4 regions of the Undibacter mobilis genome follow, and region 4 is predicted to be linked to each of the others. Evidence: predicted binding sites of a transcription regulator. Region 4 holds the regulator's gene; each other region holds the start of a gene.
The links. Region 4 encodes LexA, which represses DNA repair genes until DNA is damaged. Its sites were predicted from a motif close to TGTTCNNNNTGTGTTCNG; they were not measured.

Region 1: a site for LexA is predicted at 3,481-3,498, ahead of DXH78_RS07825 (DNA recombination protein RmuC). Genes of this name have one in related genera too.
Region 2: a site for LexA is predicted at 3,634-3,651, ahead of DXH78_RS01095 (ImuA family protein). Genes of this name have one in related genera too.
Region 3: a site for LexA is predicted at 1,502-1,519, ahead of DXH78_RS17265 (PA0069 family radical SAM protein). Genes of this name have one in related genera too.

Annotation. Positions count from the first base shown of each region.
Region 1 covers NZ_QRGO01000001.1:1,654,610-1,662,377, reverse strand. Annotated here, with positions in the region: gene dapE (succinyl-diaminopimelate desuccinylase) at 1-444, shown strand, start outside; gene truA (tRNA pseudouridine(38-40) synthase TruA) at 484-1,230, opposite strand; gene DXH78_RS07840 (GNAT family N-acetyltransferase) at 1,278-1,793, opposite strand; gene fmt (methionyl-tRNA formyltransferase) at 1,790-2,713, opposite strand; gene def (peptide deformylase) at 2,844-3,401, opposite strand; gene DXH78_RS07825 (DNA recombination protein RmuC) at 3,530-4,672, shown strand; gene DXH78_RS07820 (AmpG family muropeptide MFS transporter) at 4,800-6,182, shown strand; gene pobA (4-hydroxybenzoate 3-monooxygenase) at 6,179-7,351, opposite strand; gene DXH78_RS07810 (helix-turn-helix domain-containing protein) at 7,418-7,768, shown strand, end outside.
Region 2 covers NZ_QRGO01000001.1:227,030-234,797, forward strand. Annotated here, with positions in the region: gene DXH78_RS01080 (acyl-CoA thioesterase) at 1-211, shown strand, start outside; gene DXH78_RS01085 (DUF3422 family protein) at 224-1,534, shown strand; gene DXH78_RS01090 (FAD-dependent oxidoreductase) at 1,602-3,296, opposite strand; gene DXH78_RS01095 (ImuA family protein) at 3,712-4,482, shown strand; gene DXH78_RS01100 (Y-family DNA polymerase) at 4,403-5,977, shown strand; gene DXH78_RS01105 (error-prone DNA polymerase) at 6,016-7,768, shown strand, end outside.
Region 3 covers NZ_QRGO01000002.1:639,657-647,424, forward strand. Annotated here, with positions in the region: gene rnhB (ribonuclease HII) at 1-175, opposite strand, end outside; gene DXH78_RS17265 (PA0069 family radical SAM protein) at 268-1,479, opposite strand; gene DXH78_RS17270 (glycosyltransferase family protein) at 1,634-2,209, shown strand; gene DXH78_RS17275 (bifunctional helix-turn-helix transcriptional regulator/GNAT family N-acetyltransferase) at 2,248-3,228, shown strand; gene moaB (molybdenum cofactor biosynthesis protein B) at 3,347-3,910, opposite strand; gene ypfJ (KPN_02809 family neutral zinc metallopeptidase) at 4,070-4,999, opposite strand; gene DXH78_RS17290 (site-specific DNA-methyltransferase) at 5,229-6,371, shown strand; gene DXH78_RS17295 (CinA family protein) at 6,434-6,913, opposite strand; gene DXH78_RS17300 (aminotransferase-like domain-containing protein) at 6,918-7,768, opposite strand, start outside.
Region 4 covers NZ_QRGO01000003.1:215,402-223,169, reverse strand. Annotated here, with positions in the region: gene DXH78_RS18515 (ComEC/Rec2 family competence protein) at 1-2,070, shown strand, start outside; gene lexA (transcriptional repressor LexA) at 2,083-2,796, opposite strand; gene DXH78_RS18505 (molybdopterin molybdotransferase MoeA) at 2,934-4,142, opposite strand; gene moaC (cyclic pyranopterin monophosphate synthase MoaC) at 4,145-4,681, opposite strand; gene trpC (indole-3-glycerol phosphate synthase TrpC) at 4,687-5,499, opposite strand; gene trpD (anthranilate phosphoribosyltransferase) at 5,560-6,585, opposite strand; gene DXH78_RS18485 (anthranilate synthase component II) at 6,596-7,246, opposite strand; gene DXH78_RS18480 (cupin domain-containing protein) at 7,358-7,768, opposite strand, start outside.

The sequences.
Region 1 (7,768 bases), on a different contig from region 4:
GAATTCGTCTCGGTGGATGTCGGCAACAAGACCGTCAACCTCATTCCCGGCGAAGCGCGCGCGATGTTCAACATCCGCTTCAACGATTGCCACACGCTGGAATCGCTGAAGGCCTTGTTGCAGAAGCGCGCCGAGAAGGCGTCCGGCGGCAAGATCAAATTCGAGTTCAAGTTCCAGCCGTCGAATGCCGGCGTGTTCGTGACCAAGCCGGGGCCATTCACCGAACTGGTGTCCACCGCGATCAAGGATGAGACCGGCCGCACGCCGACTCTATCGACCACCGGCGGCACCTCGGATGCGCGCTTCATCACGCATTACTGCCCGGTGGTCGAATTCGGCCTGGTCGGCCAGACCATGCATGCGATCGACGAGCGTGTGCCGGTCGCCGAACTCGTCGCGCTGACGGCGATCTATCGGAAAATTGTCGACCGGTATTTTGGCTAGCCTTCTTCTCCCTCCCCGCTTGCGGGAGGAGAAGAGAATTCAGTAATCCACCTTCATCAGATACAGCCCGTCCGGCGGCGCGACCTGGCCGCAGGCGGTGCGGTCGCGCGCTTCGAGCGCGTGCGTGAGGTCATCGGCGGTCCAGGCGCCGGGCCCGGTGAGACCGGTGCTCATCAAGGTGCCGACCATCGAGCGCACCTGATTGTGCAGAAACGAGCGCGCCGAGGCGAAAACATGCACCTCGTCGCCGATGCGCGTGACATCGAGCCGGTCGAGCGTCTTGTCGGGCGATTTGGCCTGGCATTCGGTGGAGCGGAACGTCGTGAAGTCGTGCTTGCCGACCAGGCGCTGAGCCGCCGTGTGCATCGCCTCGGCATCGAGCGGCCGCGCGACGCGCCAGGCATATTTCACATCAAATGTCAGATCGGGCCGGCGGTTGACGATGCGGTAGAAGTAATGGCGCCTGATCGCCGAGGTGCGGGCGTTGAAATCGTCGCCCACGCGCTCCGCGCTGAGCACCGCCACCGGATGCGGCCGCAGATGTGCATTGAGCGCATCCCGCACGGTGTCGAGCCGCCACTCGCGCGTCATGTCGACATGCGCCACCTGCCCGCGCGCATGAACGCCGGCATCGGTGCGGCCGGCACCCTGCACCAGCACATCCTCGCCGGACAGCGCCTTGACCGCATTTGTCAGCACGCCCTGCACCGTCACCTGATCGGCCTGGGTCTGCCAGCCGCAGAACGGCGCGCCGTCATATTCGATGAGGAGTTTGTAGCGGGGCACTGCTCAATCAACCTCAATCTGCATGATCACCGGACAGCATCGCACCATCAATCAATCTCGTCGAACGCCGCCGGATAAGACAGGCGACCGCCGTCCGGTGCTGTATCGGTGAGCCGCAAGGCCATCAAATGCGTACCGGCATACATCGATTCGTACGCACCCGCGGCCTCAACCGAGAAGCCGAACCGCCCATAATAGATCGGATCGCCGAGCACGAAGACGATGCTTTCGCCAGAGGCGCGCAACTGCGCGAGCCCCTCGCGCGTCAATGCCGATCCGATGCCGCGACGCTGCATCGCCGGCGCCACAGCGAGGGGCGCCAGCGCAATCGCCTTGTATTGATCGCGTGGCGTCGCGATCCAGAGACGCGGCCAGGCGACATAGCCGATGATCGCCTCGTTTTCGTAGGCAACCAGCGCCAGCACCAGATCGCCGCCGACGCGCAGCCGTTCGACCAGATTGCCCTCCGCCGGACCGCCGAAGGCATCATCAAGGACACGGCGAATGGCCACAGCATCATCGGCACGTTCGTGACGAATCGCGAATGATGCGCTTGCAGTCATACGAACAGTGCTCCGGCCTTGACTGCCGTACCGCGCAGGAATTCCTCAGCGCTCATCGCCTTCTTGCCCTCGCGCTGCACCTGCACGAGCCGCACCGCACCGTCACCACAAGCAATGGTGAGCGCATCGTCAAGCGCCGTGCCAGGCGCGCCGGAGCCCGAGCCGAGCGTCGAGCGCAGTACCTTGACGCGCGCGCCATCGAACTCGAACCAGGCGCCGGGAAAGGGCGACAGACCGCGGATGTGATTGTGGACGTCGCGCGCCGGCCTGCCCCAGTCGATACGCGACTCGGCCTTGGAAATCTTCTCGGCGTAAGTGACACCCTCGGCCGGCTGCGGTGTGGCGTTAAGCGTGCCGCGGTTCGCCGCCGCCAACGCCACCGGCATCAGCCGCGCCCCGAGCGCGGCCAGTGCGTCGTGCAGTTCGCCAGTCGTCATGTCCGGCGCGATCGGCATGGCCTCGCGCATCATCATCGCGCCGGTGTCGAGCCCCTCGTCCATCTGCATGATGGTAATGCCGCTGTCGACGTCGCCGGCCATGATGGCGCGGTGGATCGGCGCCGCGCCGCGCCAGCGCGGCAGCAGCGAGGCATGGACATTGAAGCAACCGAGGCGCGGAGCATCCAACACGGCCTTCGGCAGGATGAGGCCGTAAGCGACGACCACCGCGGCATCGGCGTTGAAGGCTGCGAATTCGGCCTGCGCCTCGTCATTGCGCAAAGACTTCGGCGTCAACACCTTGAGGCCGAGCCTGGTGGCCTCGCGTTCGACCGGCGTCGGCACGAAATCGAGCCCGCGCCGTCCGCCGGGTTTGGCCGCGCGCGTATAGACCGCAACGATCTCATGCCCAGCCGCATGCAGCGCCAGCAAAGTCGGCACCGCGAAATCCGGCGTGCCCATGAAGATGAGGCGAAGCGGCATGAGGCGAACCCTGTAACTCCCCTCCCCCTTGTGGGGAGAGGTTGGGGGTGGGGGTCAATGCGAGATGACTGCAGCTCCCGCAGTCACCTCGCTCCCTAACCCTGCCCCCCAAGGGAGAGTGAAAAGGAAGCTACCCAATATGATGCGACGGCTCTTTGTCCTTGGCGAGCGCCGGCGAGACGCCGTGCTTGGCGGCCTTGGTAAATTTCTTGATCACGCGATCGCGCTTCAGCTTGGAAATGTGATCGATAAACAGCACACCGTTGAGATGGTCGATCTCATGCTGCAGGCAGGTTGCAAGCAAGCCTTCGGCCTCGATCTCCTGCGCATTGCCATCGGCATCGAGATATTTCACCCGCACCTTGGCCGGACGCTCGACCTCTTCATAGTATTCCGGGATCGACAGGCAGCCTTCCTCGTAGGCCGAGTGCTCCTCCGAGGACCACACGATCTCCGGATTGATGAAAACCTGCGGCGCCTTCGGGTCGTCCTTTCCGGCAACATCGATGGTGATGACGCGGACCGGCTCGCCGATCTGGATTGCGGCGAGGCCAATGCCCGGCGCCTCGTACATGGTCTCGAACATGTCGTCGACCAATGTGCGTAGCGGCTTGTCAAAAGCCTTGATTGGCTCGGAAACGAGCCTGAGCTTCTTTTCGGGGAGGATGAGAATGTCGCGGATCGCCATGGGCGGCGATGTAAGGGGTGCAAGCCGGAAGGTCAACGGAACCGGCTCAAAACACGCCGTTTTCGGGCACCGGCCGGCCCGTTCGCCGTTCGTTCCCTCCCGGCGCGAATCGGAGTAAAACCCGCACCATGAACCCCGCCCTGACTGACCCGCTGCGCGACTTCCTGCAATCGCCGGCCGCCCTGCCCATCGCCCTGGGCGTCGCAGCGTTGCTCGTGATCTGTGTAATCGCGATCCTCATCATCCTGCTGCGGCCGAAAAAGCCGATGGCCGACCCGGAGCAGGATGCGCGCCTGCGCGAGCTCAATGCCCGGTTAGATGCCATGGGCTCGTGGCTGCAGAACGCGCACGGGCAACTCGCCAACACGGTCAACACCCGGCTCGACGCCGTGAGCCAGAACCTCGGCGAGTCGATGAAGACGACCGCCAAGCACACCTCCGATCACCTGCAGGCCCTGCATTCGCGGCTCGCGGTGATCGACTCGGCGCAGAAGAACATCACCGAATTGTCGTCCACCGTGACGTCGCTGCAGAACGTGCTGAGCAACAAGCAATCGCGCGGCGCCTTCGGGCAAGGGCAGCTCGAAGCCATCATCATGGATGTGCTGCCGAAAGGCGCCTACGAATTCCAGTACAGCTTGTCGAACCGCACCAAGCCGGACTGCGTGGTTTTCATGCCGGATTCCGGCCCGCTGGTGATCGATGCCAAATTTCCGCTCGAAGCGCTGACCGCGCTGCGCGCCGCCGAAAGCGACGAGGAACGCAAATTCGCCGCTGCGCGCGTGCGCACCGACATCGCCAAACATGTCTCCGACATCGCCGCGAAGTATCTGATCCCCGGCGAGACGCAGGACATCGCGCTGATGTTCATCCCGTCGGAGTCGGTCTATGCCGATTTGCACGAGCAATTCGACGATCTGGTGCAGAAGGCGCAGCGCGCCCGCGTCATGATCGTGTCACCGACACTCATGGTCATGGCGATCCAGGTCATCAAGCAGGTGCGCAAGGATGCCGAGATGCGCGAGGCCGCCGACCAGATCCGCACCGAGGTCGGCATGATGCTCAAGGACGTGACGTTGCTGTCCGAGCGGGTGCGCAAGCTGCAATCGCATTTCAACCAGGCCAATGCCGACATCGACAGCATCCTGATTTCGACCGGCAAGATCGAAAAGCGCGCCGGCAAGATCGAGGGGCTTGATTTCGACTCCGACACGCCGGCCAGCGCCGAGGTCATTGCCGCGCCGATCCGAAAGATCGGGGTGGCAGAGTGAGCGCTGTCGTCATTCCGGGGCACGCGCGGAGCGCGTGAGCCGGAATCCAGATTCTCGTTGTACGCTCGTCCCTGGATTCCGGGTTCGCGCCTGTCGGCGCGCCCCGGAATGACGTAGAAAGCAGCGCATGACCACCACGCCCGAAATAGACACCGCCGCCCGCCGCTCCTTCACCGAGGCGCTCGCGGTCTATCTGAAGCCGCGCGTGCTGATCGTGCTGGTGCTCGGCTTCTCCTCGGGCCTGCCGCTGGCGCTGTCGGGCACGACGCTGCTGGTGTGGATGCGCGAGGTCGGCGTCGATCTCGGCACCATCGGCTTGTTCGCGCTGGTCGGCACGCCCTACACCATCAAGTTCCTGTGGGCGCCGGTGGTCGATGCGCTCGACGTGCCCGTGCTGTCGCGCCTGCTCGGGCGCCGCCGCGGCTGGCTGATGCTGTCGCAGATTCTGCTGATGGCGGCGATCCTCATTCTCGCCGCCAGCAATCCGAAATTCTCGGCCCTGATTGTTGTCGCCGGCGCCGCCCTGCTGGTCGCGCTCGCCTCCGCAACGCAGGACATCGTCATCGACGCCTTTCGCGTCGAAAGCCTCGACACCGACGAACAGGCCGCCGGCATGGCGGCCTATGTCGCGGCCTATCGCGTCGGCATGCTGGTTTCGACCGCGGGCGCGCTCTACATCGTCAGCGGCTTCGAAGTGATGGGCAGCAGCAAGGATGCGGCGTGGTCGTTCGGCTATGCCGTCATGGCGGCGATGGTCGGCATCGGCATGGTTGCCACGCTGTTCGCCAAAGAGCCGGCGCGGTCGCAAGCCGCCGCTGTCGAAAAAGCCAGCCATGCCGGCGAGAGCCCTATCAAACGCGTATTCGGCGCGGCCTATGCGGCGTTCGCCGAGTTTCTCAGCCGCGACGCCGCCATCGCCGTGCTCGTCTTCGTCATCCTGTACAAGCTGTGCGACGCCTTCGCCGGCACGATGACCGCGCCTTTCGTCATCGACCTCGGCTTCACGCGCACCGACTACGCCAACATCGTCAAGGGTCTTGGCCTTGCCGCCACCTTGCTCGGCGGCTTCGCCGGTGGCCTGGTGGCGCGCACGCTGCCGCTTGCCACTGCGCTGTGGATCGGCGCGGCTCTGCAAATGGCGTCGAACTTCGTGTTCGTCTGGCAGGCCTATATCGGCCTCAATCACTGGGCCCTGGCAGCCTCGATCACGGTCGAGAGCTTCACCGGCGCCATCGGCACGGTGATCTTCGTGGCTTACCTGTCGTCGCTGTGCCAGTCGCCGCTGCACACGGCGACGCAATATGCGCTGCTCACCGCGCTGGCCGCTTTCGGCCGCACCTATCTGTCGGCAAGCGCCGGCTATCTCGCCGAAAGCGTCGGCTGGCCGATCTTCTTCACCATCAGCGCCGCGGTCGGCCTGCCCAGCGTCGTGCTGCTGTGGTGGCTGCAGGCCCGCGGCCACTTCGCCGCGCTCGACAAGCCGCGCGGGCCTGTCGCGATGAGCAATTAGAACGGCAGGCCGACGTAGTTTTCCGCCATCGCGCTTTTCGCCGCGTCGGACGACAGCAGATAAGCCAGTTCGGTGTCCTGCAGCCGGTCCTCATAGGGCGAATTGTCGGGGAAGCGATGCAGCATGGTGGTCATCCACCAGGAGAAGCGCTGCGCCTTCCAAACCCGCGCCAGCGCTTTCTCCGAATAGCCGTCAAGGCCGGCGTCGTCGCGCTTGTGATAGTGATCGACCATGGCGTGGTAGAGATAGTAGATATCGGACGCCGCGCTGTTGAGGCCACGCGCGCCGGTCGGCGGGAAGATGTGTGCGGCATCGCCGGCCAGGAACAGCCGGCCGTAGCGCATCGGTTCGGCGACATAGCTACGCAGCGGCGCAATGCTCTTTTCGATCGACGGCCCGGTTTGCAGCCGCGCCGCCACATCCGCCGGCAAACGATTCTTCAGTTCGGCCCAGAACGCATCATCCGACCAGTTCTCGACCGTATCGGTGAGCGGCACCTGGATGTAATAGCGGCTCAGCACTTGTGAGCGCAGGGAGCAGAGCGCGAAACCGTTCTTGTGCTTGGCGTAGATCAGTTCCGGCGACACCGGTTTGGTCTGCGACAGCACGCCGAGCCAGCCGAACGGATAGACCCGCTCATATTCACGCAGCACGCCGGCGGGAATCGACTTGCGGCTGACGCCATGGAAACCGTCGGCGCCGATGATGTACTCGCAATCGACACGGTGGCTGGCGCCGCCCTTGTTGTAAGTCACATAGGGCTTGTCGCTGCCGAGATCATGCGGCGCCACGTCATCGGCCTCGTGAATGACCTTGCCGTTCATGCGGTCGCGCGCATCGTAGAGGTCGCGCGTCACTTCGGTCTGGCCATAGACGATGACGGAGGAGCCGCCGGAATATTTGTGCAGGTCGATTCGGTCGAGCCGCCCGTCATGGGAAATGAACACGCCGTCGTGAACTTCGCCTTCGCGGTCCATGCGCTCGCCGCAGCCGGCCTCGCGCATCAGTCGGGCAAACCCGTGCTCGAGCACGCCGGCGCGAATGCGCGCCAGGACGTAGTCGCGAGTGTGCTTTTCGAGGAGGACGTTGTCGATGCCCTTGAGATGCAGGAGCTGCGACAGCAACAGGCCGGACGGGCCGCCGCCAATGATGCAAATCTGGGTTTTCATGGACGCGTCCTCCCCGTGCGGCTTCTGTTTGAGGCGCAGTATCGCCCGGCGGGGGCGCGGCGGGGAATGGATCGAGCCGACGATATCTTGTACAAATCGAACATGCCGCGCAGCCCGCTGAAACCCGCGATCCTGACCTACAATCTGTTCGGCGAGGACCGCGACCTCCCCGACGTGGTGCATTGCGAGACCATCGCCGCGCGTTCGGTGCTGCACGACTGGCAGTTTCCGCCGCACCGCCACGGCCGGCTGCATCAGGTGCTGCTGATCGCCAAGGGCGGCGCCCGCGCCAATATCGAGGGCCGTGAGTTCCGGCTCCGGCCGATGGTCGCGGTCAACATGCCGGCCGGCCACGTTCACGGCTACCAGTTTACCCGGGGCACGCAGGGCTGGGTGGTGACCATCGCCACCGAGATT
Region 2 (7,768 bases), on a different contig from region 4:
GCCGATTTCGTTTCCGGACCGCGTGCGCGGCGCACTCAAGATCGGTCATCTCGGCAATTCAAGCGTACGCTACGATGTCGGCATCTTCCGCAACGACGAACAAGCCGCCTCGGCGCAGGGCTATTTCATCCACGTCTATGTCGACCGCGCCACCAACAAGCCGGTGCCGCTGCCCGAAAAACTCAAGGCGGCACTGACGCCGCTGTTGTGATACGAAGACGCCATGAGCGCCGAAGTCAGCATCGGAAACGGCAGTGAAGCGCGGCTCCGTCCGCATCCCCTGCGCGCGGCTGTGCTCGGCGAACTGCATGCCCGGCCGTTCACGCCCTTGGAGACGCCGCGCCGCGTCCTGCATTTTGCCTTCGACACCTCCGGCGAGGCGGCGAGCGCTGACCGCGAAGCCCTGGCCGAATTCTGCGCCGGGCGTGGGCTCGAGCCGCTGCTGCCGGCCGCCAAGCATCATCGCGTCAGCCTCAGCGGCACCGCGCTGCGATGGGAGCAGCACACCGAATTCACCACTTATACTTGGGAGCTGCCGGCGGACGCCGGCCCGCCATTCCATCCCGCGGCCACCGGGCTCGCCGCGCCGATGGCGCAGGTGCCGCAGCCGGGGCCGTTGCTGGTCGCGCTCGACCTGCATCTGTTGCCGGACAACCGCGACAAGCCGGTCGCAGTCGACACGCTGTTCGATCATGCCAGTCTCGCGGTCGCCGAGAATGCCGACGGCACGGCGCTGTTCGCCACCGACTTTCAGGCCGATCCGTCGGGCTTCGTCCGCATCGTCGTGGTCGATCGCGGCCTCGAACCCGAACGCGCCGGCGCCATCGTGCAGCGGATTATCGAGACCGAAACCTATCGCACCCTGGCGCTGCTCGGCCTGCCAGAGGCGCACCGCATCCAGGCCTCGATCGGCCGCATCGAAACACGGCTTGCCGAGCTGACGCAGGAAATCTGCACCGCGCACCAGTTGCCGGACAACCAGCGTCTGCTCGGTGAACTGACTGCGCTCGCTGCCGAACTCGAAGCGGGCGCCGGCACCAGCCATTATCGCTTCGGCGCCAGCCGCGCTTATAACGAAATCGTGCGACTGCGGCTTGAGACCATCGGCGAGCGCAAGGCCGGCATCTATCCGACATGGAGCTCGTTCCTGGCGCGGCGTCTGGCGCCGGCGATGCGCACCTGCATCACCACCGAGGAAAGACAGGCGACCTTGTCGGCACGGCTGTCGCGCGCTGCGAACCTGTTGCGCACGCGCGTCGACGTCGAACTGGAGCGGCAGAACCGCGATCTCCTCAAGTCGATGAACGAACGCACGCGACTGCAACTGCGACTGCAGACCACGGTCGAAGGCCTCTCGGTAGCGGCGGTAAGCTATTACGTCGTCGGTTTGTTTCACTATGCCATCGAAGGCGCGCACGCCAAGGGCCTGCATATCGACACGACCTTTGCCACGGCGTTGTTCGTGCCGGTGGCGATCGCGATGATCTGGCTGGTGGTGCGCGGCATCCGCAAAAGGCACGCCGGCGGAGAGTGACCGGCGATGGCTTACGCGGCGGCCTGTCGGACGAGGCGGCTGCCTTTCTCGCCAAATATTTCTAGCTTTACTCCGCCGCCTGCTGCACCGGCTCGTCGGCCAGCGCCAGCACCTGATGAATCTGCGACACCACCGCGGCGCCCTCGCCGATCGCGGCGCCGACGCGCTTGGTCGAGCCGGCGCGCACATCGCCGATGGCGAAAATGCCGGGCACGCTGGTTTCCAGCGAGTGCGGCGTCCGCGACGATCTGCGGTCGAACTCGGCGCCAGTAATGACGAAGCCCTTGCCATCGGTGGCGACGCAGCCTTCCAGCCAGTCGGCGTTCGGATCGGCACCGATGAACAAAAACAGATGGCGCAGCGGTAGGGACTTTTCGGTGCCGCTGCGGATCTCGCGGAAAGTGGCACCGCGCAGGCCGGATTTATCGCCTTCCAGTGAGACGATCTCCTTACCGACATGCACCGACACGTTCGGCAATGCCTTGATGCGGTCGATGAGATATTTCGACATCGTCTCCTCGAGCGCGCGGCGCACGATGAGATGCAAATGCTTGACCTTCGGCGCCAGGAAGACGACGGCTTGGCCCGCGGAATTTCCTCCGCCAATGAGCGCCACTTCTTCGCCTTCGCACAGCTTGGCTTCGATCGGCGAGGCCCAAAACGAAATACCGTTATTGTCGAAATCCGACAGGTTATCGATCGCCGGACGCCGATAGCGCGCGCCGGAGGCGACAATGACCGTGCGCGCCTGCAGCGCGCCGCGGCCGTCGGTCAGCTCGATGCGGAACGGCCTGCGCTTGGCGCAATCGGCATCGCCGCAATCAAGCTTGGAGACGGACAACGGAATGGCGATCTCGGCGCCGAATTTCTGCGCCTGATTGAAGGCACGGCCGGCGAGCGCCATGCCGGAAATGCCAGTCGGGAAACCGAGATAGTTTTCGATGCGCGCCGAGGCACCGGCCTGTCCACCGAAGGCGCGCGAGTCCAGCACGATCATCGACAGCCCTTCGGAGGCGCCATAGACGGCGGCAGCAAGTCCGGCCGGCCCGGCGCCGACCACAGCAACGTCATAGATCTTGCTGTGATCGAGCTCCGGCGTAATGCCGAGACAGGCGCCGGCTTCCGCATCGCTGGGCCGCTTCAGGAGCTTGCCATTCGGGCAGATCATCAGCGGCAGTTCGTCGTCGCGAATGCCGAAGCGCTCGACCGCATCGCGCGCGTCCGTGTCGGTTTCGACGTTGAGCACGGTGCACGGGTAACCGTTGCGCGACAGAAATCCCTGCAGCCGCACGATCTCCGGCATGTTCGGATGGCCGATCAGCAACGAGCCCGCGCCGTCGGTCTGGATTAACGCGACGCGGCGCAGGATGAAAGCGCGCATCACGACTTCGCCGATCTCCGCCGAGCCGACCATCAGTGCCCGGATATGAGCGGCGTCGAACGGCAGCGCGGTCAGGCCCTTCGGGCCGGCACGGCCGGAGGGAATCGAGCCGTTGCCACTCAATTGGCTGACCTCACCGGAAAACTGACCGGCGTCGTGCGAGATCACCGAGGCGAAACGGTGCAGGCCATCGCGGCGCACGATTTCCAGCGTGCCTTCCAGCACCAGATAGGCGGGGACATTGCGTTCGCCGGTGTCGAAGAGCGCTTCATTCGGCGCGAAGGTCCGCGCCGGACCGCTGGCGAAACGCGCCATGGTCTCGACCTGGGCCGGCTCGAGAACCGGGAACATCTGCTCGAAACGCTCGTCGGCGAGGCTCATGTCACACTCCTTGAACTACAGCGCTTCACGCTGCCGAGCCCTTTTGTCAATTGCAAGTCAACGTCCAGCGTCAAGAGACATCAGAGCTTGCCGGCATGCGTTTTGAATGATGGCGTCATGAAATCCAATCACTCGGGCCTCCGGCCTGGACACTGGTTTGGCAGTGCCGGTTTTTGTCGCCTGTGTGACGCATATCTGATCGGGCGCCGACAGCGAAATAACCTGGACAGGCTGATCGATAATGCCCCGGCTGTTCCCGGACGCCAGCGCTGCCGCCTGGTCGCGCCAAGAGCCCCCACTCGTTGTGGCTTGACGGCTTCCTCCGTCTTCGGCACATTAGAACAAATAGTGAACAATATAGAGGCCTATCCGCCGAATTCCGACGGATAACAAAGCTTCTTCAAAGGCTTGATCGATGCTCGATATGCTGCGCCAGCAGCTCATCCGCCTGCAGAAACCGGCCGGCATTGCCGACGCCCCGGCGGTGTTGCCATTGGGCGTCCCCGCTGTGGACGATGTGCTCGGCGGCGGGCTCTTGAGCGGCGCGCTGCACGAAATCGCGGCAACAAGCGAAGCGCATTTGCCGGCGGCGACCGGCTTTACGCTCGGGCTGGCGGCGCTGGCCACAGGCAACAAGAATTTCGTCTGGATCGCCGAGGACATGGCCCTCACCGAGAACGGCGCGCCTTACGGCGCCGGCCTCGATGTCTTCGGGCTGTCGCCCGAACGACTCGTCATCGTTGCCGTCGCGCACCGTCATGAACTGATGGCCGCGATGGAAGAAGCCCTGCGCTGCCGCGCCGTCGGTGTCGTGATCGGCGAGGTGCGCAACGGTACGCTCGATGCCGTCGCGGTGCGGCGGCTGTCGCTCGCGGCAAGCGATAGCGGCACCCTCGCCTTTTTCCTGCGCACGCAGCCGACCCATGACGCCTCCACCGCCGTGACACGCTGGGTGGTGGGGGCATCGCCTTCTGTCATTCCGGGACACGCACGTCAGTCCGCATCCCCAAATGGCAGCGAATTCGGCGCGCCGCGCTTTGCCGTTCATCTCACCCGCAATCGCCGCGGCCCGTCCGCGTCCTGGATTCTGGAATGGAGAAATCCCGATGACCGCTTCGTCCTCGCCGCGCCTCATGAGCCTGTGGCTGCCCCGCTTCGCCACCGACCGCATCAGAAGGTTGCGTGAGATTACAGCGCCGCTTGTCATCGCCGGCAAGCGTGGCAATGCCGATGTGCTGATCGCCATCGACGACTCCGCCGAACAACTCGGCCTCTCCGCCGGCATGGCACTGGCGCAGGCGCGCGCCATGCATCCGACGCTCGATGTCGTGCCGGAAGATGCGCGCGCCGATGGTGAACTGCTCGACAGCATCGCCGACTGGTGCCTGCGCTATACGCCGCTCGTCGCCTGCGATGCACCGGATGGCTTGCTGCTCGACATTTCCGGCTGCGCACATCTTTACGGCGGCGAGCGCGAACTGGTCGCCGATCTCGGCCGCCGTCTGACGCAAGCGGGCTTTGCCTATCGCGTCGCCATTGCCGGCACCATCGGCGCCGCCTGGGCCGCGGCGCATGACGGCCGGCCGGATGCTTACAAAAATGGCGAGGAGCGCGACATTCTCGCGCCGTTGCCGCTTTCCGCGTTGCGCCTGCCGCCGCCGGTCATCGCTTCGCTTGGCCGCGTCGGCCTGAAAACGATCGGCGCCATCATCGACATGCCACGTTCACCGCTCACCGCGCGGTTCGGTGCCGAGCTGCTGCGTCAGCTTGACCGCGCCCTCGGTCGTGAACATGAGCCGCTGACGCCGCGCCTGCCGATTGCACCTTACGTCGCCGAGAAACGCTTTCACGAGCCGATTGCCCGCGAGGAAGACGTCCTCCGCACCGTCGAGAAGCTGGCGACACGGCTGGCGACGGCGCTGGAGCGGCGCGGCGACGGCGCCCGCCGCATCGAGCTGACCTTGTTCCGCACCGACGGCGTCCTGCGCCGCATCGCCGCCGGCACCGCGCGACCGCTGCGCGATGCTGCCGACATGCGCGCCCTGTTTGCCGAACGCCTCGCGACCATCGCCGACGAACTTGATCCCGGCTTCGGCTTCGACATGGCCCGGCTGTCGGTGCTGATCGCCGAACCGGCGCCGGCCGAGCAGATCGGCATGGGATCGGCAGACGATGCCGGCGAACTGGTGCGTCTGGTCGATCGCCTGAGTGCGCGACTCGGCGCGCAACGTGTGCGACGCGTCGTGGCGCAGGACAGCCATATTCCCGAAATCGCGTCGATCACCTTGCCCGCACAGACGACGGTGAAAGACGACGGCTGGGCCGCTTTCAACCGGCATCGCAGCGCCATTGAACTCGCGCCGCGGCCGCTGCGGCTGCTCAGCAAGCCGGAGCCGATCGAAGCCGTCGCCGAAGTGCCGGACGGCCCGCCTTTGCGCTTCAAGTGGCGGCGCGCGCTGCACGATGTCGTTGTCGCCGAAGGTCCCGAGCGCATCGAGGGCGCGTGGTGGCAGGAAGCGAATGAAGCGGAAGTATCGCCCGCCGGCCACCGCGCCCGCGATTATTTCCGCGTCGAGGACAAAAGCGGTCATCGCTTCTGGCTGTTCCGCGCCGGGCTCTATCGCGATCTTGTCCCCGGCACCGCGCCGCCCGCGTGGTTCGTGCACGGAATGTTCGGGTGAGAGCTCTCTCACCCTCTCCCGCCAGGGGGGAGAGTTAGATGCGTTACGTCGAATTCGCCACCGCAACCAATTTCTCGTTCTTGCGCGGCGCCTCACATCCCGAGGAACTGATGCTGCAGGCACAGACCCTCGAGCTATCGGGCATAGGCGTCTGCGACCGCAACACGGTTTCCGGCGTGGTGCGCGCGCATCTGGCCAAACGCGAACAGAAATTGTCGCTCGCCTATCACCCCGGCGCGCGTCTCGTTTTCTCGGACGGCACGCCCGACATTCTCGTCTATCCGCGCGACCGCGCCGCCTGGGGTCGGCTGACGCGCCTGCTCACCGTCGGCAATCTCCGCGCCAAAAAGGGTGACTGCATTCTCACGCTCGACGATCTCGTCGCCCATGCGTTCGGGCTGGAGCTGGTGGTGATGCCGGACACAAACGCAAAAGAGACAATCGCTGCCCTCCGTCCGCTCGCTCCCGGCCGTGTACGACTCGCCGCCACCATGCTCTATCGTGGACAGGATCGCGCCCGGCTGATGCGCCTCAAGGCACTGGCGCAAGACACCCAGGTACCGCTGATCGCCATCAACGACGTACATTATCATCATCCCGACCGCCGCCCGCTTGCCGATGCGCTCACCTGCATTCGCGACAAGGTGACCATCGACCGTGCCGGGCGCCGCCTTGCCGTCAATGCCGAACGCTTTCTTAAAGCCCCGACCGAGATGGCACGGCTGTTCCGCGACGCGCCGGAAGCCATCGAGGAAACGATGCGCCTTTCCAAGACGCTGACCTTCTCGCTCGACGAACTAAAATATGAATACCCCGACGAAACCATGGTCGGCTTTCCCGACGCACAGTCCGCGCTTGCGCATCTCGTTCACGAGGAGGCGGTGAGGACCCGCTATCCGCAGGGCATACCGAACAAGGTAAAAGCCCTGCTCGATCACGAATTGCAGCTCATCGCGGAAAAGAAATACGCGCCCTACTTCCTGACCGTTTACGACATTGTCAGGCAAGCGCGTTCGCTGAACATCCTCTGTCAGGGTCGCGGCTCGGCGGCCAATTCCACCGTGTGCTACTGCCTCGGCATTACCGAGGTTGATCCCAACGAGAACAACCTCCTGTTCGAGCGGTTCATCTCCACGGAGCGACATGAGCCCCCCGACATCGACGTCGACTTCGAACATGAGCGCCGCGAAGAAGTCATTCAGTATATCTACGGGAAATACGGCAGCGACCGCGCCGGAATCGCCGGCACCGTCATCTGCTATCGTGGCCGCTCCGCCATTCGCGAGGTCGGCAAGGCCTTCGGCTTGAGCGAAGATACGATCGGCGCGCTGTCGTCATCGATCTGGGGCGGTGGCGGCGGCAATGTCTCGGAGGCCAGCGTCAAACGCACCGGGCTCGATCCGGACAGCTTCCGCATGAAGCAGGTGGCGGCGCTGGCGCAGGAGATTTCCGGCTTCCCGCGCCACCTGTCGCAGCATGTCGGCGGCTTTGTCATCACCCGCAGCCGACTCGATGAAGTGGTGCCGATCGGCAATGGCGCGATGGACGAGCGCACCTTCGTCGAGTGGGACAAGGACGATCTCGATGCGCTGGGCATTCTCAAGGTCGACGTGCTCGGCCTCGGCATGCTGTCCTGCATCCGCAAGGCCTTCGACCTGATGGAAAAGCATTATCCGGAGGCGACGCCGCCGGGCAAAAGGCTCGCCACCATTCCGTCGAAGGATGAGGCTCTCTATCGCATGCTCGGACGCGCCGACTCGCTCGGCGTGTTCCAGGTCGAAAGCCGCGCGC
Region 3 (7,768 bases), on a different contig from region 4:
CCGGCCCGGCCAGCGGTCCCCGCCCCGCCTCGTCACAGCCCGCCACCGGAAAGATGCCGGCCTTGAAGGCGCGGCGCTCGCGCCGGAACGTCGGCCGCAGGATCGGCTCGGCCAGCGGCAATCGCGCTTTGGCGGCGGATTTTAGCGCAGGTTTGGATTTCGCGGCGCGGGCCATGGGCCGATGGGTACGCCCGACTCGGGCGTCCATTCAACCCTATTCACATCCGCCGGTGAAAAACGGGGATTGGGGCCCGATCCGGACCGCCGTCAGAACAAACTCATCTGAGCGTCATCCGGCTTGGGGTGCCGGAAATGCTCGGTCGACAGCTTGCGCTTGGCGACATTGAGGCCGCGCTTCTCACAGGCCAGCTCAAAGCGGCGGCCAATGAGCCAGGCATAAGGCCCCTTGCCTTTCATGCGCGTGCCCCACTCGGAGTCGTAATCCTTGCCGCCGCGCATTTCGCGCACCAGCCTGAAGACGTGACCGGCACGATCCGGGTAATTGGCTTCGAGCCATTCGCGGAACAGGTCGCGTACCTCGAGCGGCAGGCGCAACATGACATAGCCCGCTTCCTTGACGCCGGCGGCCGCCGCGGCATCGAGGATACGTTCGATCTCCATATCGTTCAGCGCCGGGATGATCGGCGCCACCATGACGGTGGTCGGCACGCCGGCCTGACTCAGCTGGCGCAAAGCCTCTAACCGCTTCATCGGCGTTGCCGCGCGCGGCTCCATCTTGCGCGCCAGCTCCGGATCGAGCGTCGTCACCGACAGCGCCACCTTCACCAGATTGCGCTCGGCCATGCGCGAGAGAATGTCGAGATCGCGCGTCACCAGCGCCGATTTGGTGACGATGCCGACCGGGTGCCCGGCGCGGTCGAGCGTTTCGAGAATGCGCCGCATCACCTTGTAGCGCCGTTCGATCGGCTGATACGGGTCGGTATTGGTGCCGATCGCGATCACCTTCGGCGAGTAGTTCGGCGAAGAGAGCTCACGTTCAAGGAGGTCGGCTGCCTCCGGCTTGACGAAAAGTCTGGATTCGAAATCGAGCCCCGGCGACAGGCCGAGATAGGCATGCGTCGGCCGCGCGAAGCAATAGACGCAGCCATGCTCGCAGCCGCGATACGGGTTGATCGACCGGTCGAAACCGATGTCAGGCGACTCGTTCCGGGTGATGATCTTGCGCGTGGCATCGACCTGTACCGAGGTCTTGAACGGCGGCAGCTCTTCGAGCGAGCGCCAGCCGTCATCGAAAGCGACGCGCGCATGCGGCTCGTAGCGGCCGGAGGCGTTCGACTGCGCGCCGCGTCCTCGGCGGCGTTCGTGCTCGACGACGACGCCAAGCAGGCCGGTGAGATCATCGACCCGCAAGCCCTTTGCGCCCGCCGGCGCGGAGGGCAGCTCCGTTCCGCGATCGGAAATGGCGGTCCGATCAAGGTCCGCCGGCGGGCGTTTCAAGGCTGCAGGTCGTTGAGCCATGGTTCTTACCTAGTCTCGAAATGTGAACATAACAAGAACATTTTGAACTTGTTCCCTGAGGCCTCCGGTCGTGGCCCGCCTGCCTTTCCGCACATGATGTGGTAGCAACCGAAGGAAGAGCGGTTGTGTTCCCAAGGTCTTATGAAGCAGGCCAATGCTCAGCGTCATCGTCGCCACCCACGAATCGGAGCGCGCTTTGGTGCCGACGCTGTCTGCGCTGGTGCCCGGAGCGATGTCCGGACTCGTCAGCGAGGTGGTGGTTGCGGATGCCGGATCGAAGGACGCCACCGCCGAAGTGGCTGATATTGCTGGCTGTCGGTTCATCGCCTCGGGCGCCCCGCTCGGCGAGCGGCTCAGGACAGCCGCCCTCAGCACCCGGACACCCTGGCTGATGTTCCTGCGGGCCGGCGTCGTGCTCGACGCCGACTGGACCGCGGCGAGCGAGACCTTCATGCAGACAGCGTCTTTCAACGAAGCCGCGCCGCGCGCCGCCGTGTTCCGCGCCGCGGCCACGACCTCGGCCCAGCCGGGGTTCGGCGATGTCATCGCGCTGGTGCGCGCCGTATTCGCCGGCCGCAGGCCGTCTCCGGATCAGGGCCTTGTCGTGGCCCGCAATCTCTACGACGCCGTCGGCGGTCATCCCGCACATGCCGACGCCGAAGCGGCGCTGCTCGGCCAGCTCGGCCGCAAGGTCGCGCTGCTGGGCGCCGGCGCGCGGCGGGTGATCTGATACTTGACTTTGTCAACTAATTGGCCGACCGTGCGGCCATGCCTGCCCCCGGTCAATCGAAACAGCCCGCCAAGACGAAAGCCGCGCCGCCGGCCGACCATGTCGCCGCGGTGCGCCGCTTCAATCGCTTCTACACGCGCCAGATCGGCCTCTTGCGCAAAACCTATCTCGACACGCCCTACTCACTCGGCGAAATGCGCGTGCTGCATGAACTGGCGCATCCAAGCGTCGCGCAGCCGACAGCGAAAGACATCGGCCGCGCCCTCGATCTCGACGCCGGCTATTTGTCGCGTGTGCTGCGCAATTTCGAAAAGCGCGGCCTGATCAAGCGGACGACGTCGAAAGACGACGCACGACAAAGCCATCTGTCGTTGACCGCCCAGGGCCGGAAATTCTTCGCGCCCGCCGAAAAGCGCTCGGACGACGACGTCGCCGCCATGCTGACGACGCTTTCGGAAAGCGAGCAGAGCGAGTTGGTGGCCGCCATGCACCGCATTGAAAGGCTGCTCGAGAAGGACAACGGCTCGGCCGCCCCCCGCACCTACACGCTTCGCGACTTGAAGCCCGGCGATCTCGGCTGGATCGTCGCCGAACATGCCCGCGTCTATACGCGCGAATACAATTGGGACCATTCGTTCGAGGCCCTGGTCGCGCAGATCGTCGCCAACTTTGCCGAAAACTTCGATCCGGCCATGGAGCGCTGCTGGATCGCCGAGATGGATGGGGAGCCGATCGGCTCGGTGATGCTGGTGAAAGACGAAAAGCCCGGCACCGCGCGCATCCGCCTGCTCATCGTGTCGCCGAAGGCGCGCGGCCTCGGTCTGGGCCAGCGCCTCACCGACGAGTGCATCGCTTTTGCCCGCGCCAAGGGCTATCGCGCCATCACCTTGTGGACGCACGAATGCCTGACCGCCGCGCGGCGCTGTTATCAGAAGCGCGGCTTCACGCTGACCTCGAGCGAAAACAAGATGAGCTTCGGGCAGAACGTTGTCGCGGAGTTCTGGGACAAGACGTTATGAAGCCGGGATCGCCAGAGCATCGGTCGCTGGCGATCGTCATTCATACATCGAACGCCAAACGACTGCGCGATCTGGCGCGCCGCCAGTTGCTGTTGCGGTGGGTGGCCGCGCTCGGGCGCTATGCCGTCGCGCCTTTTGCCTTCGGCCTTCGCATATGCTCATCGAGCCGCGGCAGGATTTCCACGAAGTTGCACGGCCGGTAGCGGTAGTCGAGCTGGTGAACGAGGATGTCATCCCAGGCGTCCTTGCAGGCACCGGGCGAGCCAGGCAGGCAGAAGACATAGGTTGAATTGGCGACACCGGCGGTAGCGCGGGTCTGGATCGCCGAGGTGCCGATCTTCGGGTAGCTCACCATCGTGAACAAGGTCGAGAAGCCGTCCATGCGCTTCTCGAACAGCGGCTCGACCGCTTCCGGCGTCACATCGCGGCCGGTAAAGCCGGTGCCGCCGGTCGAGATCACCACGTCGATGAACTTGTCCTCGATCCAGGCCTTCACCTTGCCGCGGATCGCATCGACCTCGTCCTTCACGATCGAGCGTTCGGCGAGCACATGCCCGGCGGCGCGGATGCGCTCGACCAGCGTGTTGCCGGATTTGTCGTCGGCCAGTTCGCGCGTGTCGGACACGGTCAGCACCGCGATCTTCAGCGGCACGAACTGCTTGGATTCATCGATACCGGGCATATTCATTCTCCGTCATTCCGGGGCATGCGCCATAAGCGCATGTTTTAAGCGCATCATTGACGCGCTACGGCGCATGAACCCGGCATCCAGCCTCTTGCTCTTGAAACCTTATCTGGATTCCGGGTCCGCGCCGGCGGCGCGTCCCGGAATGACCGATCATCAAAGCTGCGTATTCGCCGCGAACGTGTTGCACGCCGACACCTTGCCGGCCTTGAAGCCGGTCGTGAACCAGCGCTGGCGCTGGGCCGAGGTGCCATGTGTGAACGAGTCCGGCACGACATAGCCGCGCGCCTGCTTCTGCAGGCGATCGTCGCCGATCGCCGCCGCGGTCTGCAGCGCCGCCTCGATGTCGCCGGGCTCGATCGAATTCCAGCGCTGGTTCGACTGGTTGGCCCAGATACCGGCAAAACAATCGGCCTGCAGTTCGACGCGGACCTGAATACGGTTTGCCGCCGCACGATCGCCGGCGGCCTGCTGCGCCTCGCGCGCTTTCGGCAGAATGCCGAGCAGGTTCTGCACATGATGACCGACCTCATGCGCAATCACGTAGGCCTGGGCGAACTCGCAACCCTTGCCGGTGCAGGCGCGGAACCGCGAGCGCATTTCATCGAAGAACGACGTATCGAGAAAAATGCGACGGTCCGGCGGGCAATAAAACGGACCGCTGGCCGAACTCGCCATGCCGCACGCGCTGCTTACCTGACCGGTGAACAGGCGCAGGCGCGGCGCGCGATATTGCTGGCCGGCCGTTTCGAACACTTTGCCCCAGGTGTCTTCGGTATTGCCGAGCACCGCGGCGACAAAGTTGCCCATCTGATCGCTCGGCGCACCGGTGCGTTGCGCGGGCCGATCGACACGCCGCTCATATTGTTGCGACTGACGGCCGCCGTTCACCATTTCCGCGCCGGAAATCAGCAGCGCAGGATCGATGCCGAGCGCCCAGCCGATGAGACCGAGCACAACGACGGTGCCGATGCCCAGTCCGCCACCGCCCACCGGCAAATTGAAACCGCCGCCGCCACCGCCAAAACCACCACCGCCGCGATCGTCTTCGACGTTATCGCTGCGGCGAAAATCATCCCAACGCATTCAAGTCGTCTCCCGCCCCGCGTTGCCCAGAAGCCATCCTTTAGCACGCCTGATTGCGGCAATACTTGGCATCCTGTTAACCTCTGCTAACTCCCGGTTAAATTAGCAGAATCCGCTTCGACGCCTTTTTCCATAAAGGCTTTTTTCACCTTGCGCTGCGCATGATGCGGCCTGTCGGTTTGTAGGTCCCGCGTCAGCCGGCACTGTCGTCCTTGTGTAGAGTTGAGTCATGGTTGTGTCGCGTCGCGGGGCGCCCAGTCGGGCGCCCCGTGGTCTTTCCAAGACCCCCGATCATCGAATCCTTGTTGGCGACTGCGTCAACGAGATGTCGAAGCTTCCGGCCGGTTCCGTCGATCTCATTTTCGCCGATCCGCCCTATAATCTGCAGCTTGCCAGCGATCTGAAGCGGCCGGACGACTCCCATGTCGACGCCGTGACCGACGACTGGGACAAGTTCGCCAGCTTCGCCGCTTACGATGCGTTTACCAAAGAGTGGCTCACCGCCTGCCGCCGCGTGCTCAAGCCCGCCGGCACCATCTGGGTGATCGGCTCGTACCACAACATCTTCCGCGTCGGCGCCATCATGCAGGACATGGGGTTCTGGATCCTCAACGACGTGATCTGGCGCAAGACCAATCCGATGCCGAATTTCCGCGGCCGGCGCTTCACCAACGCGCATGAGACCATGATCTGGGCTTCGCGCGATCCGAACGCCAAGGGCTATACCTTCAACTATGAGGCCCTGAAGGCCGGCAATGACGACATCCAGGTGCGGTCCGACTGGACCTTCCCGCTCTGCACCGGTTCCGAGCGCCTGAAGGGCGCCGACGGCAAGAAGCTGCATCCGACCCAGAAGCCGGAAGCCCTGCTCGCCCGCGTCATCCTGTCGAGTTCCAAGCCGGGCGACCTCGTGCTCGACCCGTTCAACGGCACCGGCACCACCGGTGCCGTCGCCAAGAAGTTAGGGCGCCGCTACATCGGGCTGGAGCGCGAGAAAAAGTACGCTTCGGCCGCCGAAAAGCGCATCGCCGATGTCGAGGTGGTTCCCTCGCCGTCGATCGCACCGTTCATGACGGCGCGCGAGGCCCCGCGGGTGGCTTTCGCCTCGCTCATCGAGCGCGGGCTGGTGTCGCCGGGCGCCAAGCTCACCGACTCGAAGAAGCGCCACAAGGCCATCGTCCGCGCCGACGGCGCCATCTCGGTGGGAGAAACGGTCGGCTCGATCCACCGCGTCGGCGCGCTGGTCCAGGGACTGGACGCCTGCAACGGCTGGTCGTTCTGGCATGTCGAGACGCCAAAGGGCCTGATGTCCATCGACGACCTGCGCGCCCAGGTGCGCTCGGAAATGGCGCTCCTGGAAGCGGCGGAGTAAGCCAACTCGCGATAGCGGTCACCTGGGCGGGATCACCGGGACCGGCCCGGTGATGACAATCGCTAGGTGAGCGCCTCCACCAACAGCTCCAGCGCCCGTTTGGCGAAGGCTTCCATATTACCGGCACGATCCGGGCTGCCCGTTTCGAGCGTGATCGCGCGCTCGATAGGTCCGACAACCGCGATGCAGGTATGGCCGGCGGCATCGCCATAGCGATTGCCGGTCGGACCCGTCGCCCCGGTTTCGCCGAGGCCCCAGGTGGCATTCATCTTGTCGCGGATCGTCCGCGCGCCAAGGAGCGCATAGGCTTCGGTGGAGGGCCGCAGGCCCTTCATCTCGGCATCGCCGATCCCGAGCAGCGCCGCGCGCGATGTCTTGGTGTAGACCACCGCGCCGCCGAGGAAATAGGCCGAGGCGCCGGGCACCGCGAGCAGCGCCGCGGCGATCAGGCCGCCGGTCGAGGATTCAGCGATGGCGATCGTCTCCTGACGCGCGATCAGACGTCCGGCGACCTGTTCGGCGAGAGGCGCGAGCGATTTCATGATTTCAAGCCTTGGCGACATTGCTGCTGCGCGTGGGCACGCCGAATTCGCGGCGGCAGACATCGGCCAGTACGGCGATGCCCTCGCGGATGTCCTGATGCGACGGGCTGGCGAAACAGATGCGGATCCGGCTTTTGCTATGGTCCTTGTCGACCGACCATTCCGGCCCAGGATTGATCGCTACGCCTTCCTTCAGCGCTGCCTGGTATAGCTTCAGGCTATCGACATTGTCCGGCAGCTTGACCCACAGGAAGATGCCGCCCTTGGGATCGTCGAATTCCGCCGCCGTGCCGAACTGCTCGTTGAGCGCTTCCATCAAGGTCTCGACCTTCTTGCGCAGCCCCTTGCGCAGCGCCGGCACATGGGTCCCGAAATGCGCCGCGCAATATTCGGCAAGCACCATCTGCTCCAGCGCGCCGGAGCCGGCGTCGGTTTTCAGCGCCAGCATGCGCGACATCACCGCCCAGGGCGCGACGACGAAACCGACGCGCAGAGCCGGCGCGATGGATTTCGAGAACGACCCGATGTGAATGACATTGTCCGATTGGCTCATCGCGTGGATGGCGCGCGGGCGCTCGCCGCTCCAGACGAGGTCGGCATAGCAGTCGTCCTCGACGATCGGCACGTCATACGCGTCGGCAAGTTCGAGCAGACGCGCGCGCCGGCTCTCGTCGAGAATGGTGGCAGTCGGGTTCTGCACCGTCGGAATGGTGTAGATGAACTTCGGCGTGACGCCGCGGGCCTTGAGATCCTGCAGCGCGGCCTCGAGCGCATCCATGCGCATGCCGCCTTTGTCGAGCGGAATGCCCACCGCGGTTACGCCGAGCCGGGTGAAGCGGTTGAGCGACCCCTGAT
Region 4 (7,768 bases):
GCCGTCTATTTCGCCGCCGATCGCGAGCCGATGTGGTGGGCCGCGACGGCGGCGGCCCTTGCCGCGCTGGCGATGACGTTTGCGGCGCGCAAGCATCCGGTTGGATTTCCGCTGGCGCTCGGCGTCGCCGCGCTGGCCGCGGGCTTTGCCATTGCTACGCTCCACAGTGCGCGCATCGCGCATCCCATTCTGCGCAGCGCGACATGGACCGCCGAAGTCTCCGGCTTTGTCGAAGTCCGCGAGGAGCGGGCGCGCAGCGACCGCATCGTCGTCCGCGTCCAGAAATTCGAGGCGCCGCGCATCACCGAAAAACCGGAGCGCGTGCGGGTGTCGGTGCGCAAGAGCACGGCGCCTGCCGTCGGCGCGTTCGTCGCGTTCAAGGCGTATCTGGCGCCGCCGCTCGAGCCGCTGCGGCCCGGCGGCTATGACTTCGCGCGCGATCTGTATTTCCAGCAGATCGGCGCCTCGGGCTATGTGCTCGGCCGCATCCGTAACGAAGCCGCGCCGGTCGCGCGCGGGCTGTGGCTGTCTTATGCAACGTTCTTCGATGCCCTGCGCGACAGCATGGATAATCGCATCCGCGCCATCCTGCCTGGCGATCGCGGCTCGATCGCCTCGGCGCTGATCACCGGCACACGCGACGCGATTTCACAGCCGGTCAACGACGCCATGTATGTCTCGAGCCTGGCGCATGTGCTGTCGATCTCCGGCTATCACATGGCGGTTGTTGCCGGCATGGTGTTCTTCACCATTCGCGCCGTGCTGGCGATCTTTCCAGCGCTGGCGCTGCGTCGTCCGATCAAGAAATGGGCAGCCTTGGGCGCGCTCGGCGCGGCGACGTTCTATCTGATGCTGTCCGGCGCCGAGGTAGCGACGCAGCGCTCCTACATCATGGTCGCCATCGTGCTCGTCGGCGTGATGGCCGATCGCCCGGCAATCACCTTCCGCACCCTGACCGTCGCCGCGCTGGTTGTCATGGCACTGACGCCGCAAGCGGTGGTGCATCCGAGCTTCCAGATGTCGTTCGCTGCGACCTTGGCGCTGGTCGCCGGCTATCAGATCTCGCTGCGCTGGCAGGCCGGCGCGGAGAGCCCGCTCGCCGCCCGCATCGCCCTGTGGGGTGGGCGCGAAATTGCCGCGCTGATCCTGGCCTCGCTGGTCGCGGGCCTCGCCACCACGCCGTTCGCCGCCTATCACTTTCATCGTATCGCGCCTTACGGCGTCATCGCCAATTTGCTGGCCATGCCGGTGGTCTCGGTGCTCGTCATGCCGATGGGCGTTGCCGGCGCGCTCACAATGCCTTTCGGCTTCGATGCCGTGTTCTGGAAGCTGATGGGGCTCGGGCTCGACTGGATGATCGCGGTGGCGCTGTGGGTGACGCAATTGCCCGGCGCAGTCGGCCCGATGCCGGCTTTCGGTATCGCGCCGCTGCTCTTGGTGACCCTGGGGCTGCTGCTGCTGTGCCTGCTGCGCTCGCCATTGCGCTGGAGCGGCGCTGCTTGCGTAGCGCTGTCAGCGATTTGGGCGCTGGCGACGCCGCAGCCCGATGTGTTGATGGCAAGCGACGGACAGACCGCGGCAGTCCGGGGCGCGGCCGGGCGATGGGTTATTCTGCAGCGGGGGCGCGACGGCTTCGCGATCAAGGAATGGCTGGCGGCCGATGGTGATATGCGCAGCGCCGACCATGCCAGCCTCAAAGACGGCGTCCGCTGCGATGCCATGGGCTGCACCGCGATACTGCGTGACGGCCGCGTGGTCGCGTTCGCCGCGTCGGTGGACGCCTTTGCCGAGGACTGCGCACGCGCCGCTGTCGTTCTGTCGTCGCGCACGGCGCCGGGCCAATGCGACGCGCGGCTCATCGATCGGGCGGCGTGGCGGCGCCACGGCGCAGCCGCGCTTTACCGCAACGGGGACGGCTTCGATATCGAGGTAGCGCGGCCGCCGACGCAAGACCGGCCCTGGGCGAGGGCGCGCACGGTGCTGGCGGCCGGCGAAGCCGGATCAACCGGTGCGCGCCGCCCGCAACGGGATGCGACGCCGCCGACGGAGGACCTGGAAGCGGGGGATTAGCGGGGCTGACGGTCAGTACCGCCGGAACATCGCCACCAGCTTGCCCTGGATGCGCACGCGGTTGGGCGGCAGGATACGCACCTCATAAGCGGCATTGGCCGGCTCGAGCGCGATGGAAGCGCCGCGGCGGCGGAAGCGCTTCAGCGTGGCCTCCTCGTCGTCAATCAGCGCCACCACGATATCGCCGGTGTCGGCACCCTCGGAGCGTCGGATGAGGGCGATGTCGCCGTCGAGAATGCCGGCGTCGATCATCGAGTCGCCGCGCACTTCCAGCGCGAAATGCTCGCCGTTCGAGAGCAGCTCGGGCGGCATGTTGATGACATGGCTGCGCTGCTGGATCGCCTCGATCGGCGTACCGGCGGCGATGCGGCCCATGACCGGCACCGAAATCGGCCGTGTCGCATCGTCTTCGGTGACGACAGGCCGGGCCTTGCCGAGATTGCCCTCAATGACACTGGGGTTGAAGCCACGGGCGCGGCCATTGCCGCCGCCGCCAAGGCCGTGCTGGACCGAATCCGGCAGCTTGATCACCTCGATGGCGCGGGCGCGGTTGGCGAGGCGGCGGATGAAGCCACGCTCTTCCAGAGCGGTGATCAGACGGTGAATGCCCGATTTCGAGCGCAGGTCCAGCGCATCCTTCATTTCATCGAAGGAGGGCGGTACGCCGGTTTCGGTCAACCGTTCGTGGATGAACCGCAGGAGTTCGAATTGTTTGCGCGTTAGCATCGCTTGTGGGCCTCCGGTCGCGGCGACTCCGCGGCCTGATTGGCGCGGAATCATCCGAAACAAAGCATGAACGGACACTATCTGTTCGATATGTGTTCCGCAACCACTTAATTTGACGTGAACAAGTCGAGAGGCCGCTAAAACCCGAACTTAAGGATGCGGCAGCGGCTGCCGGCCCCGGCCGCGGGGGCGTGCGGCTCACGAATCAACAGGCAGTCCGCCTGCGATAACGGGGCCATCAGGGAACTGTCCTGATTGGCGACCGGCGTGGCGATCAGTCCGTCCGGGCCCATCGCCAGCGTAGCGCGCAGGTAGTCGGCACGCTCGTCATTGGCAGGCAGATCGCGGCCGAGAAGGGCCGGTTCGGACTGGGGGACGACATCGGAGCGGCCCGACAGCGTGCGCAGCAGCGGCAGCAGAAACAGGAAAGCACAGACGTAAGACGATACCGGATTGCCCGGCACGCCGAGCACATGCATCGGACCGAGCCGCCCGTGCATCATCGGCCGGCCCGGTCGCAGGGCGACGCGCCAGAACGACAGATCGAGCCCTTCGGCGGCCAGCGCCTTCTGCACCAGATCGTGGTCGCCGACCGAGGCGCCGCCGCTGGTGAGCAGCACGTCGGCTTTGGCGTCGCGGGCGCGACGAATGCGGACACCGATATCGTCCAGCGTATCGCGGGCAACGCCGAGATCGATTACGTCGCCACCCGCCGAGCGGACCAGCGCCGACAAGGCAAAGCCGTTGGAATAGACGATCTGGCCGGGGCCGGGCTCGCCGCCAGGCAGGATCAGTTCGTCGCCGGTGCCGAGCACAGCGATTACGGGCCGGCGATGGACCCGCAGCCGCGGGTGGTTCATCGCGGCCGCCAGCATAACGTCACGGTCGGTCAGCAACCGCCCTTTGGCGAGCAGCACGGCGCCTTGTTTGAAATCGATGCCGGCGTAGCGGACGTTGCGGCCTTTGGAGGTGGCTTTCTCGACCGTGACCTTATCGCCGTCGCGGCGGGTGAGCTCCTGGATGACGACGGTGTCGGCGCCATCCGGCAGCACGCCGCCGGTGAAGATGCGCGCCGCTTCGCCTTGGCCGATGCGGCCAGAGAAGGGATGGCCGGCGGCGACCTCGCCAATCACCTTGAGCGGTGTCGGCGCGTTGGCGATGTCGTCGGCGCGCACGGCGTAACCATCCATGGCCGAAACATTGGCGGGCGGCTGTGTACGCAAGGCGGTCAGGTCTTCGGCGAGAACGCGGCCCGGCGCATCGCTCAACGGAACGTCTTCGGTGCCCAGTGCCGCGGTGTCGGCCAGCACCCGCGCCAACGCTTCGGCGACCGGCATCAGGGCCATTGTTACGCTTCCGCCTTGTACGGTCCCGACTTGCCGCCGGTCTTTTCGAGCAGGCGGATGCCCTCAATGCGCATCGACTTCTCGATGGCTTTGGCCATGTCGTAGATGGTGAGGCAGGCGATCGAGACCGCGGTCAGCGCCTCCATCTCGACGCCGGTCTTGCCGGTGACCTTGACGGTCGCCTGTACCAGGAAGCCCGGAAAGCTGTGCTCCGGAAAGATATCGACCGCCACCTTGGTAATCGGCAGCGGATGACACAGCGGGATCAGGCCGTGCGTGTGTTTGGCTGCCATGATGCCAGCGAGCCTTGCCGCGCCGAGTACATCGCCCTTCATGGCGTTGCCGGCGATGACAGCGTCCAGCGTTTCCTTGCGCATGATGACGCGGCCCTCGGCGCGCGCGACGCGCTCGGTCGGCGCCTTGGCCGAAACGTCGACCATGTTGGCCTTGCCGGTCTGGTCGATGTGGCTGAGCTTCGCGCCCGATATCGGCTTCGTCTTTGGCTTCACGGCCTTCGCCTTCGGTTTGGCTTTGGCCATTGTCGTTACTCCGCGGCCGCGTGGCTGGGTCTGGCGAGCAAAGTGCGAGTCGCGGCAGCGACGTCGGCCTGCCGCATCAGGCTCTCGCCAATGAGGAAGGTCGAAATGCCGACCGCCTCCAACCGGGCGAGGTCGGCCGGCGTGAAAATCCCGCTTTCGCCGACGATGAGGCGATCCTTGGGCACGAGCGGCGCAAGGCGCTCGCTGACCGTGAGCGAGGTCTCGAAGGTGCGGAGGTCCCGGTTGTTGATACCGATCATCCGGGATTTCAGCTTCAGGGCGCGGTCAAGTTCATCTTCTGCGTGAACTTCAATCAAGACGTCCATGCCATATGAAAATGCTGTACTTTCCAGTTCGGCGGCGGCGCTGTCATCGACCGACGCCATGATGATCAGGATGCAGTCAGCACCCCAGGCGCGGGCCTCCGCGCACTGGTACGGCTCGAACATGAAGTCCTTGCGCAAGGCCGGCAGCTTGGTCGCCTCGCGGGCGGCGGTGAGGAACTCCGGCTTGCCCCGGAAGCTGGGCGCGTCGGTCAGCACCGACAAGCAGGCGGCACCGCCGGCCTCATAGGCTCTGGCGAGCGCCGGCGGGTCGAAATCGGCGCGGATCAACCCTTTGGACGGACTGGCCTTCTTGATCTCCGCGATCAGCGCGTAATCGCCGGCGGCAATGCGGCTCTCAATGGCGCGCAGGAACCCGCGCGCCGGCGGCAGGGCCTTGGCCTGCGCCTCGAGGTCGGCGAGCGAACGGACGCGCTTGGCCGCCGCGATTTCCTCGCGCTTGTAGGCTTCGATTTTCTTGAGGATATCGGCCACGATTTTTTCTACCGCGTGATCTTGTCCAAAAACCGGTGTCCACTTTTGGGGATCACGCGGCTACTCCTCGGTGGCGCAGGATACTGCAATCAGGCGGTCAAGCCGACCCTCGGCTTCGCCGGAATCGATCGACTGGGCGGCGAGCGCGGCGCCTTCCTTAAGGTCCTTGGCCTTGCCGGCGACGATCAGCGCCGCCGCCGCATTGAGAATGGTGACGTCCCGGAACGGCCCCGGCTTGCCCTTGAGCACGTCGAGCAGGGCCTTGGCGTTGGTCTCGGCATCGCCGCCTTTCAGCGCTTCCGGCTTGGCCCGGGACAGGCCGGCATCTTCCGGAGTGATCTCAAAGGTGCGGATCTTGCCGCCCTTGAGTTCGGCAACAGTGGTCGAACCCGAGGTGGTGATCTCATCGAGACCGTCGGAGCCGTGCACGACCCAGATGCTCTCGGAGCCGAGATTATTGAGCACCTGCGCCATCGGCTCGACCCAGTGCTTGGAGAAAGTGCCGATCATCTGCCGTTTGACCGAGGCCGGGTTCGACAGCGGCCCGAGCAGATTGAAGATGGTGCGGGTGCCCAGTTCGACCCGCGTCGGGCCAACGTTCTTCATCGCCGGATGATGCGCCGGCGCGAACATGAAACCGATGCCGGCCTTGGCGATGCATCGGCCGACCTGGTCGGAGGTGAGGTCGATCTTGACGCCAAGCGCGCCCAGCACGTCGGCGGAGCCCGATTTCGACGACAGCGCACGGTTGCCATGCTTGGCGACCGGCACGCCGGCGCCGGCCAGCACGAAGGCCGCGCAGGTCGAGATGTTATAGGAGCCCGAGGCATCGCCGCCGGTGCCGACAATATCGACAGCATCGGCGGGCGCTTTCACGCCCAGCATCTTGGCGCGCATGGTCGTGACCGCACCCGTAATTTCGTCGACGGTTTCGCCGCGCACGCGCAGCGCCATCAGGAGCCCGCCCATCTGCGACGGCGTGGCTTCGCCGGACATCATGCGGTCGAAGGCGTTGGCAGCTTCGTCGCGGGAAAGACTCGCGCCGGTTGCGACCTTGGCAATCAGCGATTTGAATTCGTCGGCCACGGTCGTCTCCTCAACCCGCCAGATGCGCCGGCGCACGCGCACCGGCATTCGGCGATGCCGCGATCGAAACGCGGCCCTGTTTCTTGTTCCACGCGGCCGCCAACTCCAGAAAGTTCTGGAGCATCAGGTGGCCGTGTTCGGATGCGATGCTTTCCGGATGAAACTGCACGCCATGCAGCGGCAGCGTCTTGTGCGCCATGCCCATGACAAGGCCGTCGGCGGTCTGCGCGTTGACGCGCAGCTCGGCGGGCAGCGAGCCACGCTCGACGATGAGCGAGTGATAGCGCGTCGCCTTGAACGGCCCATTGATGCCTCGGAAAACGCCGGTGGCGTCGTGGCTGATCTCGGAGACCTTGCCGTGAACCATCTGCGGCGCGCGGATGACCTTGCCGCGGAACACCTGGCCCATGGCCTGGTGGCCGAGGCAGACGCCGAACATCGGAATGGTCGGCGAAGCCTTCTTGATGAGGTCGAGACAGATGCCGGCTTCGTTTGGCGTGCAGGGGCCGGGCGACAGCACGATGCCGTCCGGCGCCATCGCCATCACGTCATCGACGGCAATCTTGTCGTTGCGGTGAACGACGACGTCCGCCCCCAGCCCGCCCAGGTAATGGACGAGGTTGAAGGTGAAACTGTCGTAATTGTCGATCAGGACGATCATGTTTTCCAAGCCCGGCCAAGGTCTTAAAGGCTTGGGGAGGGAGGGGTCAAGGCGGGTGTCCGCACCGTCCGGGTTCGCGGCCTGACCGCCGCGCCCCGGAATGACGGACAGTTAGGCCTTATGGATCGGATCGATCCAAGCCACGTTTTCCGGCTTTTCGACCGGTTCGATGTCGAGATTGACCACCACCGCCTCGTTGTCGGAGCGGACCAGAACGCATTCCAGCACCTCGTCCGGGCTGGCGTTGATTTCCTGATGCGGCACGAAAGGCGGCACGTAGATGAAATCGCCCGGACCGGCCTCGGCGGTGAATTCGAGGTTCTCGCCCCACCGCATGCGCGCCTTGCCGCGAATGACGTAGATCACGCTTTCGAGCTCGCCGTGATGATGCGCGCCGGTCTTGGCATTCGGGTGGATATGGACCGTGCCGGCCCAAAGCTTCTGCGCGCCGACGCGCGCCGCGTTGATGGCGGCCTTGCGGTCCATGCCGGGCGTCGACGCGGTGTTCGGATCGAGCGAATT